DNA from 3 places in the Serratia plymuthica genome. Region 1 is predicted to be linked to each of the others. Evidence: predicted binding sites of a transcription regulator. Region 1 holds the regulator's gene; each other region holds the start of a gene.
The links. Region 1 encodes PurR, which represses purine synthesis genes. Its sites were predicted from a motif close to CANGCAAACGTTTGCNTG; they were not measured.

Region 1 (4,195 bases):
ATGCCAGCGTCTGCGGGACATAGCTCAGGCCAATGTCATTGGGGCTGTAACCCATATCGCCAAGAATAAACGGCGAGCCGGTGAGCCAGGCAAAAAAGCCGGCAGAGCAGGCGGCAAAGATGGTGACGTTACCGCTGAATACCGGCGATTTCAGCAGTTGGAAGAAGCTCAGGGTGTTTTTCCGAGTGGCCAATGGCGCGCTTTTGGCGCTTTCCTTCAGTAACAGCGTAGGCAGCAGCAAAATGACGGTGATACCCAGCAGAACGGCGAAAATTGCCCGCCATCCCATGTGGTTCAGCAGCCAGGCGCCGACCAGCGGCGCCAGCGCTGGCGAAAGTGCCACCAGCGGCATAATGGTGGCGAATACGCGATTGGCCTTGCCTTCACGGTAGCGGTCAATGACCAACGCTTGCCAGGTGACGGCGGCTGAGCACACGCCGATCGCCTGAATAAAGCGCAATGACCACAACTGGACGGCATTCTGTACCCACAGCATGCCGAGGCAGCCCAGGGCAAACAGCGCCAGGCCAATCAGCAGCACGGGTTTACGGCCCAAATTATCGGAGAGCGGCCCCCAGAGCAGTTGAGCAAAGGCAAAACCGGCCAGGAAAATGCTCAGGCTGGCGCTGATTGCACCGGCGGAAATTTGCAGATCCAGCTGCATGGCGCCAAAGGCGGGCAGATACATGTCGGTGGCCAGGTAACCCAGCATGCTCAGGCCGGCAAGATAGAACATAAAACCAAAGGAATTTCGCATGGTATTTCTCATTAATATTTTATTGTCGCAGGTTTTTAGCGCCGGCAAGTGTATCCGGCTGGATCTCTGCTTGTGAAACGGTAATATTTGCGAAGTGCTGTTAAAAAAATTGAAGGCAAACCATGTGGTCTGAATATTCTCTTGATGTCGTGGACGCGGTCGCCCGCACCGGCAGCTTCAGCGCGGCGGCGCAGGAACTGCACCGGGTGCCTTCGGCGGTGAGCTATACCGTTCGGCAACTGGAACAATGGTTGGCGGTGCCGTTATTTGAACGGCGTCATCGTGATGTAGAACTGACGCCGGCCGGCCTGTTATTTATTCAGGAGGCGCGCGGTGTCATCAAAAAAATGCTCGACACGCGCAGGCAGTGCCAGCAGGTGGCCAATGGTTGGCGCGGCCAATTAAAAATTGCGGTGGATATCATCGTCAAGCCGCAGCGCAGCCGACAGCTGGTGTTGGATTTTTACCGCCATTTCCCCGATGTTGAGCTGCTGATCCAACCGGAAGTGTTTAACGGCGTCTGGGATGCGTTGGTGGACGGCCGCGCCGATATGGCGATCGGCGCTACGCGAGCGGTGCCTGTCGGCGGCGGTTTTGCCTTTCGTGACATGGGCGATATGCGCTGGTTGTGTGTCGCCAGCCCGCAGCATCCATTGGCGGCGTTGGAGGGCCTGCTGAACGACGATCAGCTCCGGCCTTTTCCTTCCCTGTGTCTGGAGGATACCTCGCGCAATCTGCCCAAACGGGTCACCTGGACGCTGGACAACCAGCGGCGGTTGGTGGTGCCGGATTGGGCATCGGCGGTGGATTGCTTGTGCGCTGGCTTGTGTGTCGGCATGATGCCGGCGCATCAGGTGCTGCCGTTGGTACAACGCGGCGAGTTGGTGGCGCTGCAACTGCAACAGCCGTTTCCCGCCAGCCCATGCTGCCTGACCTGGCAGCAGAATACCCCATCGCCGGCGATGGCCTGGTTACTGGACTACCTGGGGGACAGTGAAACCTTGAACCAGGAATGGCTGAGCGAAGTGGCGCCGGAAACCGCCTTGGTTCCCGGCGCTGGCGACTAGCGGCGGTAATCGATAAAGGGGCCGTCGGCGACCGAGCGGCGTTCAACCAGCTTCGGATGCACTTCAATGACCTGCGACTCTTCACGCTTGCTGATGATGCGATCCAGCAGCATGGTGAACGCCATCTCACCCAAACGCTCTTTGGGCTGGTGGATCGTCGTCAGCGCCGGGGTGAAATAGCGCGCGTTGCGCACGTTATCGTAGCCGATGACTGAAATGTCCTGCGGTACTCGCAGCCCCAGTTCATCGGCGGCGCAGATAGCGCCCATCGCCATGATGTCGCCGCCGCAGAATACCGCCGTCGGGCGTTGTTTCTGCGACAATATCTGATGCATGGCCTTGTAGCCGGATTCCGGTTCGAAGTCGCCCTGAACAATCCACTCGTCGCGCACCTCGATATTGGCTTCTTCCATGGCTTTCAAAAAGCCCTGATGGCGGCCGCCGCCGGTATTGCGCGCCAACTGGCCCGGAATGGCGCCAATATCGCGGTGACCACGCTCGATCAGATAGCGGCCGGCCAGATAACCGCCTTCGAAGGCGTTATCGATGATGGTATCGGTAAAATCACCGCGTGCGGCGCCCCAGTCCATGACCACCATGGGGATATTACGGTAATCTTCCAGCATCCCCAGCAATTGATCCGGGTATTCAGAGCACATCACCAGCAGGCCGTCGACGCGTTTTTGCGCCAGCATCGCCAGATAAGCGCGTTGCTTGTCCAGGTTATTGTGCGAATTACACAGGATCAGCGTATAGCCTTTGCTGTAGCAGCTGTTTTCCACCGCCTCGATCACTTCGGCGAAATAGGGCGCTTCGCTGGAGGTGGCCAGCAGGCCAATAGATTTGGTGTGATTGACCTTCAGGCTGCGCGCCACGGCGCTGGGAGAATAGTGCAGCTCTTTGATCGCGGCCCCAACGGCCGCTTTGGTCTCTTCGGCGACGAAACGAGTCTTATTGATGACGTGCGAAACGGTGGTGGTGGAAACGCCAGCGCGTTTGGCCACATCTTTAATCGTTGCCATGTAAAGAATGACTCCTGAACTCACATGTTGCAGCATGTAAGTGTGATGTTAATCGTTTGCCTGCGTAGATCCTTCTTCCAAATAAACGAAGCTGAGTTTTTAGTGTGTTGAAGTCGTCAGCGCTTGGTCAGGAGGGGCATTTTTGCCGGTACGCAGTTGTGAACTGCGAATTTTGTCCCATATTGAGCCAAAGTGGAAGAGGTAATCAGTATTATAAACCGGGAAATGATAACAAGATTTTATTGTCTAACTGTGGGAAAATGGGTTGACGCATTAATTGTGTGCCTTTTACCCTTGGGAAATCCCGTCTGAAAAGGAGTTGTAATGGATACCGATCTGAAAATGTCACTGTTCACGACTGTGTGCGCGCTGGCCGTTATTATTGCTTTTAGCTTCACTGCGGCGTTGAACTGATCCCCGGTTGTAACACAGGCGCAGCTCGCTGCGCCTGTTCGCGTTTTCCTGCCATTACGTCTTCTTGCAAGCCTCCAGCCACACCAATGCCCGGAAATTTCACCTGCGGGTTCGCAAAACTGTTCTCAGAGCGCGGTGAAAGCACAGAAGGCGTCGCTTGCGAGGAGGGCGGCCGGCGGGAGAGCGCCAGCCGCGGAGGATATTATCGAATGGTTTTCGGCGTTACTACACGGCGTGCGCCGATATAGTGGTTTTGCCAGTAGTCGTTGTCCAACTGGCTGATACGGATTTCCTCGCCGGTACGCGGTGACTGAATGAATTTGCCGTTGCCCAGATAGACGCCGACATGATCGGCCATGCCGCGGTTGTTGATGCGGAAGAACACCAGGTCACCGCTTTCCAGTTCGTTTTTCTTGATCGGCGCCGCATCGCGCAGGTGATACATTTCGTTGGCGGTACGCGGCATCTTGATTTTCACGACGTCTTTATAGGCGTAATAAATCAGGCCGCTGCAGTCGAAACCGGTTCTTGGCGAGGTGCCGCCCCAGCGATAAGGTTTGCCCATTTGATCCATCAGCTTGGCCATGGCGGTTTGCTTGGCGTGCTGATAGCGCTTTTTGTGCGCCGGGCTGAGTTTCAATGGCTTATCGTCACGCACCAGTTTGGCGGTGGCCATACCGGCTTCCCGATGGCGGCCATAGCCTTTTTTGTAGCCCTTTTTCGGTGGGGTTACTTTGATTTTGGCTATTTTCTGGGTTGAGTGTTTCGATTTGGCGCTAACGATCTTTTTAGCGGTTTTTTCTGTTTTGGCTTTGGAAACCTTGGCAGTTTTTGGCGTAGCAGTGACTTTCACTTTTTTGCTGGCCTTTGCCGCTTTCTTTTTCTTGCGGTCATCCGGACGAGCTTCATTAACGTGGCTTTTGCGCTGCTCGGCG
Region 2 (4,195 bases), 460 kb from region 1:
TGATCTCCAGATTGTCTTTCTTGCCGCCGTGCAGTGCCGCCATGCGCCGTTGCCCAACGGAGTCAAAACGGGCGAAGGCTGCCTGTGCGTTGGCGATGGTCTCTTCATCCAGATTGGCGATCAGCCGATCGGCCGCCCGCCAGGCTTCTTCTGTGGTTTCACGCACGATCACATGCAAACGAATACCGAAACGCACCGTGCGGCCTTTGGCTGCGGCTTTGGCGCGCACTTCGGCAATTTTTTCTTTTACCTGCGCCGGCGGCTCCCCCCAGGTGAGGTACATTTCAACCTGTTCGGCGGCCAGATCCTGAGCGGCGGCAGAGGATCCGCCAAAATACAGCGGCGGACGCGGCAGTTGCACCGGCGGATACAGCAACTTGGCGCCTTTCACCTGAATATGCTTACCCTGGAAATCGACGGTTTCCCCTTCCAACACCTTACGCCAAACATGGGTGAACTCTGCCGAGGCCTCATAGCGTTCTTCGTGGTTCAGGTGCAGACCTTCTGCCGCCAGTTCTTCGGGATCACCGCCGGTGACCAGGTTAAACAGCGCCCGGCCGTTGGAAAGACGATCCAGCGTCGCGGCCTGGCGAGCGGCTAGCGTGGGGGAAATGATGCCGGGGCGCAGAGCCACCAGGAACTTCAAGCGTTGGGTGACCGGGATCAGTGAGGCCGCGACCAGCCAGGAGTCCTCGCAAGAGCGGCCGGTGGGGATCAGCACGCCGCCGAAACCCAGCCGGTCAGCGGCCTGAGCGATCTGCTGCAAATAGCCGTAATCTACGCTGCGTGCGCCTTCCGTGCTGCCAAGATAATGGCCGTCGCCGTGAGTAGGTAAAAACCAGAATACATTTAAGCTCATAGCTTGTTCTCCAAAGTTATTGTGCGCTCGGGTGCCAGATGCGTTGAGAGATATCGACCTTCACCGGCACCAAACGGTTGGCATAAAACAGATCGGCGGTTTGCTGTTGGGCGGCAATGGTGTGCGCATCCAAAGGTTTAATGGCCGTCGGGGGGCGATGGTCCAGATAAGTGGCGATCACCTTTTCCGGCAGGCCCATGGCGTTTGCCAACAGCGTGACGCTTTGCGCGCGATCGCTGCGGGTCAGTGCGTCGGCCTGGGTCAGCACATCAAGAACCTGGCTGATAAAGGGCCCGTGCGCTTGTGCATAGGGGCGAACCGCCAAATAAAACGAACCGGTTTGATTCAGATCACTGCCGTCGCCCAACACCCGCACGCCACCCTGCAGCAATGCGGCGGAATAGTAGGGATCCCAAATCGCCCAGGCATCAACGTTGCCTTGCTGGAAGGCGGCGCGGGCATCGGCCGGGGTCAGGTAAATGGGGTGGATATCGGTAAATTTCAGCCCGGCTTTCTGCAGTGAGCGCAACAGCAGGTTGTGGGAACTGGAGCCTTTCTGGAAGGCGACCTTGTGGCCTTTCAGCTCGGCGACGGTTTTGATCGGGCTGTTTTCCGGTACCAGAATCACTTCCGCTTTGGGTTTTGGCGGTTCCACGCCGACGTAAAGCAGATCGGCGCCTGCGGCCTGGGCGAAAATTGGCGGGATGTCGCCGGTGCTGCCCAGATCGATACTGCCGACGTTCAGCGCTTCGAGCATTTGCGGGCCGGCGGGGAATTCTATCCAACTGATTTTGGTCGAGGGAAAACGCTGTTCCAGCAGCCGATGGGTTTTTGCCAATACCAGGCTGACCGATCCCTTTTGATAACCGATGCGGAACTGCGCCGGATCCTGCGCGTTGGCGGCATTGCTCCAGGCAAGAGAGAGGATGCCGGCTAATGTGCCGGCGCCAAGCCAGCGGCGGAGTGAATAAAGTCGCTTCATCATGCTGTCCTTTTCCTTATATGCTCTTCTCTGTCAGGCGGTTTGACGGGCAAACAGGGAAGGGGAGAGCTTGACCGTGGGCGGCTTGCGGCGGCCGAGCGCAAGATAAAAGCTTTCCAGCGCCTCTTCCAGGCGGGTCGCCACGCCGTCAGACAGGCTGATCTCTTCACCTTGCAGCACCACCTGGCTGTCGTCGGCAAACACACCGTGCAGCACTTCTTGCGCTTTCAACGCCGCCAGCACCGGCTTGAGGGCGTAGTCCACCGCCAGCATGTGGCCAATGGAGCCGCCGGTGGCCAGCGGCAACACGACCTTATGGTCCAGGGCACGTTCCGGCAGCAGATCCAGCAGGGTTTTCAGCGCGCCGGAGAACGAGGCTTTATAGACCGGCGTCGACACCAGCAAACCGTCTGCCTGAGCTAACTGCTCGGCAAAAGCTTTGATTGCCGGGCTGTTAAAATTGGCGTAAAGCAAATCCTCGGCATCGAAATCGTGCAGCGTGTAGGCAATCACTTCCACGCCTTGTTGCTGCAACCAGTTTTGACTCAGGGTAAGCAGCGCGGCTGAGCGCGAGGGGATGCGGGGGCTGCCGGCCAGTGATATAACGCGCATTGCCACTCCTTATAACTAAAAGTTAGGTTTAATCAGGAAATGTTCATGATCTGTTTTAAAACTATCAGTTAGGAGCGGGTTGCTTAAATCTCATTTTTTGATTTTGATATGCGCAAATGCGGATTGGCGGTGATCTGGGCCAGCCAGAGGAAAACGATTGCGTAAAAACCGCTTTTTTTTGCTTTTAATCAATTCCAATTGATCGGGGGATGCCGGATAATCGGCCCCCGGTTTGCAACCGGGAAATCAGGAGAGTACATGTACTACCCCATCATCAGGAAAGCGTTGTTCCAGCTCGATCCCGAGCGTGCGCATGAATTGACCTTTCATCAGCTTCGCCGTATCACCGGCACCCCGTTAGAATTTCTCATTCGTCAGTCTGTGCCGACCAAGCCGGTTAGCTGCATGGGGCTCTCTTTTAAAAACCCATTGGGGTTGGCCGCCGGTCTGGATAAAGATGGCGAGTGCATCGATGCGTTCGGCGCCATGGGGTTTGGCTTTGTCGAAGTCGGCACTGTGACGCCACGTCCGCAGGCGGGCAATGATAAGCCGCGCCTGTTCCGTATCGTGGAAGCAGAAGGCCTGATCAACCGCATGGGTTTTAATAACCAGGGGGTGGATAATCTGGTTGAAAACGTTAAAAAATCCCATTTTGGCGGTATTTTGGGGATCAATATCGGCAAGAATAAAGACACCCCGGTAGAGCAAGGAAAAGACGATTATCTGGTCTGCATGGATAAAGTTTATCCGTATGCCGGCTATATCGCGATTAACATTTCGTCACCAAATACACCGGGGTTACGATCCTTACAGTATGGTGAAGCGTTGGACGATCTTTTAGCCGCGATTAAAAATAAGCAGCAGGAATTGCATGCGCGGCACCACAAATATGTACCGGTCGCGGTAAAGATCGCGCCGGATCTTTCTGAAGAAGAATTGATCCAAATAGCCGACAGCCTGGTGCGCCATAATATAGATGGCGTGATTGCGACCAATACCACGCTGGATCGCAAGTTGATCCAGGGGCTGAATTACTGCGAGCAAACGGGGGGCCTTAGCGGTCGTCCGCTGCAGGCGAGCAGCACTGAAGTGATCCGCCGCCTGTCGATTGAGCTGCAGGGGCGTTTGCCGATTATCGGCGTTGGCGGAATTGACTCTCTGACCGCCGCGCGCGAAAAAATGGCAGCCGGAGCTTCGCTGGTGCAAATTTATTCCGGGTTTATCTTCCACGGTCCGCGCCTGATTAAAGATATCGTTAACTACATCTAATATTTTTTGTTTCATTTTCCGCCGGGGGTTTATTTCTTTCCCCGGCTCGTCTATATTTTGTCCACTAGCATAAATATCGTTCGCGGAATTATCTGATGTTTGAGCTATTTTATCGGTGATAAAATCGCCTTTTGGGTAAATACGGCGTGGCATGGGCAGCGAGAAGGATAAGAGATGAAGATAAAACCTGACGATAATTGGCGTTGGTATTTTGATGCCGAACACGATCGGCTAATGCTGGATTTAGCCAATGGGATGATCTTTCGCTCACGCTTCCCGGCCAAAATGTTAACGCCGGACGCCTTCGATGAATGCGCCTTTTGCGTTGATGACGCTGCGCTTTATTTTAATTATGAAGAGCAGTGCAAACAGATCAAGCTCAGCCATGAGCAACGCGCCGAGTTGGTATTAAACGCTCTGGTGGCCTACCGTTTCCTGAAACCATTGATGCCGAAAAGCTGGCATTTCGCCCA
Region 3 (4,195 bases), 2.7 Mb from region 1:
CTGCGTGTCTTGCTGGAAGGGGCGCAAACGCCGATCACTCAGCAGGGCACCGCGATCGCCATGCCAGGTTACGGCTGGGCATTGAATGACCGGCAGGCGGCCGATCTGATGAGCTACTTGCGCGGAAGCTGGGGCAATCAGGCTGGGGCGGTAACGGCGCAGCAGGTGCAGGAGGCGCGCAAGCTGGCGGAGAAATAACGGCGGGGCGCGGCGCTGTTCACAGGCCGCGCCCCGTTTGATTACAGTACTTTATGCGGGCCGAAGCATTCGTAATGGATGTTCTCGGCGCTCACGCCCATTTCCAGCAGCTGTTTGCCGACATGCTGCATAAACGGCACCGGGCCGCAGAAGTAATATTGCATCTGTGGATCCTCGAGCGTGTCGCGCAGTGCGTTGAGGTTCATCAACCCGCTGCTCTGATAATCGCGGCCTTCCACGTCGTCGGCGCCCGGCTCGCGGTACCAGACGTGACTGCTCAGGTTTGGCATGCGGCCGGCGATATCCGCCACTTCATCCGCAAAGGCGTGAACGCTGCCGTTTTCCGCCGCGTGCAACCAGTGCACGTTCGCCTGATGTTGAGTGTCGTGCAGGGTATTGAGCATGCCGAGCATGGGCGTTTGGCCCACGCCGGCGGAGATCAGGGCTACCGGGGTGGTTGGCTGCACGTCAAGGAAGAAATCCCCGTGCGGCGGCGCCAGATACAGCACATCGCCCTCTTTGGCCTGCTGATGCAGGAAATTCGAGACCTTACCTTGATCTTCACGCTTCACCGCAATGCGGTAGTACTCGCCGTTAGGCGCGGCGGTCAGTGAGTATTGGCGGATTTCCTGATTTTCCATGCTGTCGTGATTGATATAGACCGCCAGATATTGCCCTGGCTTGAAGTCAATCACGCGGCTGCCGTCCACCGGCGCCAGCACGAAGCTGCAAATCACGTCGCTTTGCGGCTGCTTTTTGACAATGCGGAAAGCGCGCCGTTCGCGCCAGCCGCCATTCGCGTTTTCACTTTCCTGATAAATCTGGCCTTCACGCTGGATAAACACGTTCGCCAATACGCCGTAGGCCTTGCCCCAGGCATCCAGCACTTCCTGGCCTGGGCTGAACATTTCGTCCAGCGTCGCCAGCAGGTGGCCGCCGACAATTTGATACTGCTCCGGCTGGATATTCAGGCTGGTGTGTTTCTGGGCAATACGCTCTACCGCCGGCAGCAGCGCCGCCAGATTTTCGATATTGGCGGCATAGGCGCAGATCGCATCGAACAACGCCTGGCGCTGATCGCCGTTGCGCTGGTTATTCATGTTGAAAACATCTTTCAACTCAGGGTTGTGTTCGAACATGCGATCGTAGAAATGAGCGGTCAGTTTAGGCCCGGTCGCAGCCAGCAGAGGGATGGTGGATTTTACGGTGGCGATGGTCTGGCTATCCAGCATGGTAGCGCTCCTTTTGACTTCAATATTGGCGTATTTAAATTAAGTTGCATATTAAATGCATCTTTAAGATTGCGCAAATACTAGCGATTTCCGCCGGGGCTGTAAATACCCTTATTTTTGTTGCGGCGTTGTTAAGCGTCGATCCCGCTCACAGAACATGAAAAAACCGCATCCTCAGCATGAGTAAAAGTCCGTTGCCGGATAGCGTGATTTATCGGATCAAAGCCTTGCAGCACGTCATGCCAATCGTTTGCGTAAAAACCTCTGTCAAGACCTATCCTCGGTAGGGGAAAACAGTTTACACTGTTGCCCAGAACCCAACCGGGTAGTTATTTGGTGATTTTTTAGTTAGCCGATTTAAGTCAGGAGATGCCGGATGTTAAAGCGTGAAATGAACATTGCCGATTATGATGCCGAACTGTGGCGTGCAATGGAGCAAGAAGTCGTGCGTCAGGAAGAGCACATTGAACTGATTGCGTCTGAGAACTACACCAGCCCGCGCGTCATGCAGGCTCAGGGTTCCCAGTTGACCAACAAATACGCTGAAGGCTATCCGGGCAAGCGTTATTACGGCGGCTGCGAATACGTGGATATCGTTGAGCAACTGGCCATCGACCGTGCTAAAGAGCTGTTTGGCGCAGATTACGCCAACGTGCAGCCGCACTCCGGCTCCCAGGCTAACTTCGCCGTCTACACCGCGCTGCTGCAGCCGGGCGACACCATTCTGGGCATGAACCTGGCGCACGGCGGCCACCTGACCCACGGTTCACCGGTCAACCTGTCCGGCAAGCTGTATAACGTGGTGCCTTACGGCATCAACGACAAAGGCGAAATCGATTACGACGATCTGGCCAAGCAAGCGCAGACCCACAAACCAAAAATGATCATCGGTGGCTTCTCGGCCTTCTCCGGTCTGGTTGACTGGGCAAAAATGCGTGAAATCGCCGACAGCATCGGCGCTTACCTGTTCGTCGACATGGCGCACGTTGCGGGCCTGATTGCCGCCGGCGTTTATCCGAACCCGGTTCCGCACGCGCACATCGTGACCACCACCACCCACAAAACCCTGGCGGGCCCGCGTGGCGGCCTGATCCTGGCGAAGGGCGGTGATGAAGATCTGTACAAGAAGCTGAACTCCGCCGTATTCCCTGGCGGCCAGGGCGGCCCGCTGATGCATGTGATTGCCGGTAAAGCGGTAGCGCTGAAAGAAGCGATGGAGCCTGAGTTCAAGGTTTACCAGCAGCAAGTCGCCGACAACGCCAAAGCGATGGTGAAGGTGTTCCTGGAGCGCGGCTACAAAGTGGTTTCCGGCGGTACTCATAACCACCTGTTCCTGCTGGACCTGGTTGACAAAAACCTGACCGGTAAAGAAGCCGACGCTGCCCTGGGCCGCGCCAACATCACCGTGAACAAAAACAGCGTGCCGAACGATCCGAAAAGCCCGTTCGTTACCTCTGGCATACGTATCGGTACGCCGGCTGTGACCCGCCGCGGCTTCAAAGTTGCTGAAGTGACTGAGTTGGCCGGTTGGATCTGCGACGTGCTGGACAACATCAACGATGAAGCCACCATCGAACGCACCAAGAAGAAAGTACTGGATATCTGCGCCCGCCTGCCGGTCTACGCATAATTCTGCTTTCTCTTTAAAAACCCGCTTCGGCGGGTTTTTTTATGCCCGTTGCCGGAAAACTGTGAACTGCTTTGCACTCTATCCCCGTGAACCTGAATGGGCATTGCTCGCGGGTGTGAGCTCTGTCAAAGTATCGCCAACACACCGGAGGGATCATGGTTCTGCAATCAACGCGTTGGCTCGCTCTCAGTTATTTCACTTATTTCTTTTCATATGGCATCTTCTTGCCGTTTTGGGGCGTTTGGCTAAAAGGCGAGGGCATAGCGCCCGAAACCATCGGCATTCTGCTGGGGGCCGGTCTGGTCGCGCGTTTCCTCGGCAGTTTGCTGATTGCTCCCCGGGTTAAAGATCCTTCCCATCTGGTGACGGCATTGCGCCTGCTGGCGTTGCTAACGCTGGCCTTTGCCATCGGGTTCTGCTTCGGTAACGGCTGGGGTTGGCTGATGCTGGTGATTGCCGGCTTCAACCTGTTCTTCTCGCCGTTGGTGCCTTTGACCGACGCGCTGGCCGCCACCTGGCAAAAACAGATCGCCATGGATTACGGGCGTGTCAGGCTATGGGGCTCGCTGGCGTTTGTGATCGGCTCGGCGCTAACCGGGCAAATGGTGTCGGTTTGGGGCCACAACGCCATTCTTTACAGCTTGATCCTCAGCGTGTTGGCGATGCTGCTGGGCATGATGCTGAAACCGAGCGTGATGCCGCAGGGGGAGACGCGTACTCAAAGCGGGCCAGAGCGCTCACTGCGTGAAATGCTCAAGGAAGGGCCGGTCTGGCGTTTCCTGTTGTGCGTCACTTTGCTGCAGGGCGCGCATGCCGGCTATTACAGTTTTGGCTCTATCTACTGGCAGGAGGCCGGCTACTCGGCTTCGACGATAGGTTATCTGTGGTCACTGGGCGTGGTGGCGGAAGTCATTATTTTCGCCAGCAGCAATTTCCTGTTCCGCCGCTGGAATGCGCGCAATCTGCTGCTGCTTTCCGCCTGCTGCGGGGTGCTGCGCTGGAGCCTGATGGCCTCCAGCACCGAGCTGGGCTGGCTGTTGGTGATCCAGATCCTGCATTGCGGCACCTTTACCGTTTGCCATCTGGCGGCGATGCGTTTCATCGCTGCGCGCAAAGGGCCGGAGGTGATCCGGCT

Region 2: the regulator PurR is predicted to act here: its motif matches at 2,600-2,617, upstream of pyrD (quinone-dependent dihydroorotate dehydrogenase).
Region 3: the regulator PurR is predicted to act here: its motif matches at 1,670-1,687, upstream of glyA (serine hydroxymethyltransferase).

The regions. Positions count from the first base shown of each region.
Region 1 covers NZ_CP068771.1:2,022,248-2,026,442, forward strand. Annotated here, with positions in the region: gene punC (purine nucleoside transporter PunC) at 1-757, opposite strand, end outside; gene punR (DNA-binding transcriptional activator PunR) at 880-1,824, shown strand; gene purR (HTH-type transcriptional repressor PurR) at 1,821-2,846, opposite strand; gene JK621_RS09670 (YnhF family membrane protein) at 3,171-3,260, shown strand; gene JK621_RS09675 (C40 family peptidase) at 3,463-4,195, opposite strand, start outside.
Region 2 covers NZ_CP068771.1:1,560,614-1,564,808, forward strand. Annotated here, with positions in the region: gene ssuD (FMNH2-dependent alkanesulfonate monooxygenase) at 1-859, opposite strand, end outside; gene JK621_RS07345 (sulfonate ABC transporter substrate-binding protein) at 876-1,841, opposite strand; gene ssuE (NADPH-dependent FMN reductase) at 1,875-2,453, opposite strand; gene pyrD (quinone-dependent dihydroorotate dehydrogenase) at 2,712-3,722, shown strand; gene JK621_RS07360 (cell division protein ZapC) at 3,897-4,195, shown strand, end outside.
Region 3 covers NZ_CP068771.1:4,716,635-4,720,829, forward strand. Annotated here, with positions in the region: gene JK621_RS21995 (c-type cytochrome) at 1-198, shown strand, start outside; gene hmpA (NO-inducible flavohemoprotein) at 240-1,430, opposite strand; gene glyA (serine hydroxymethyltransferase) at 1,807-3,060, shown strand; gene JK621_RS22010 (3-phenylpropionate MFS transporter) at 3,216-4,195, shown strand, end outside.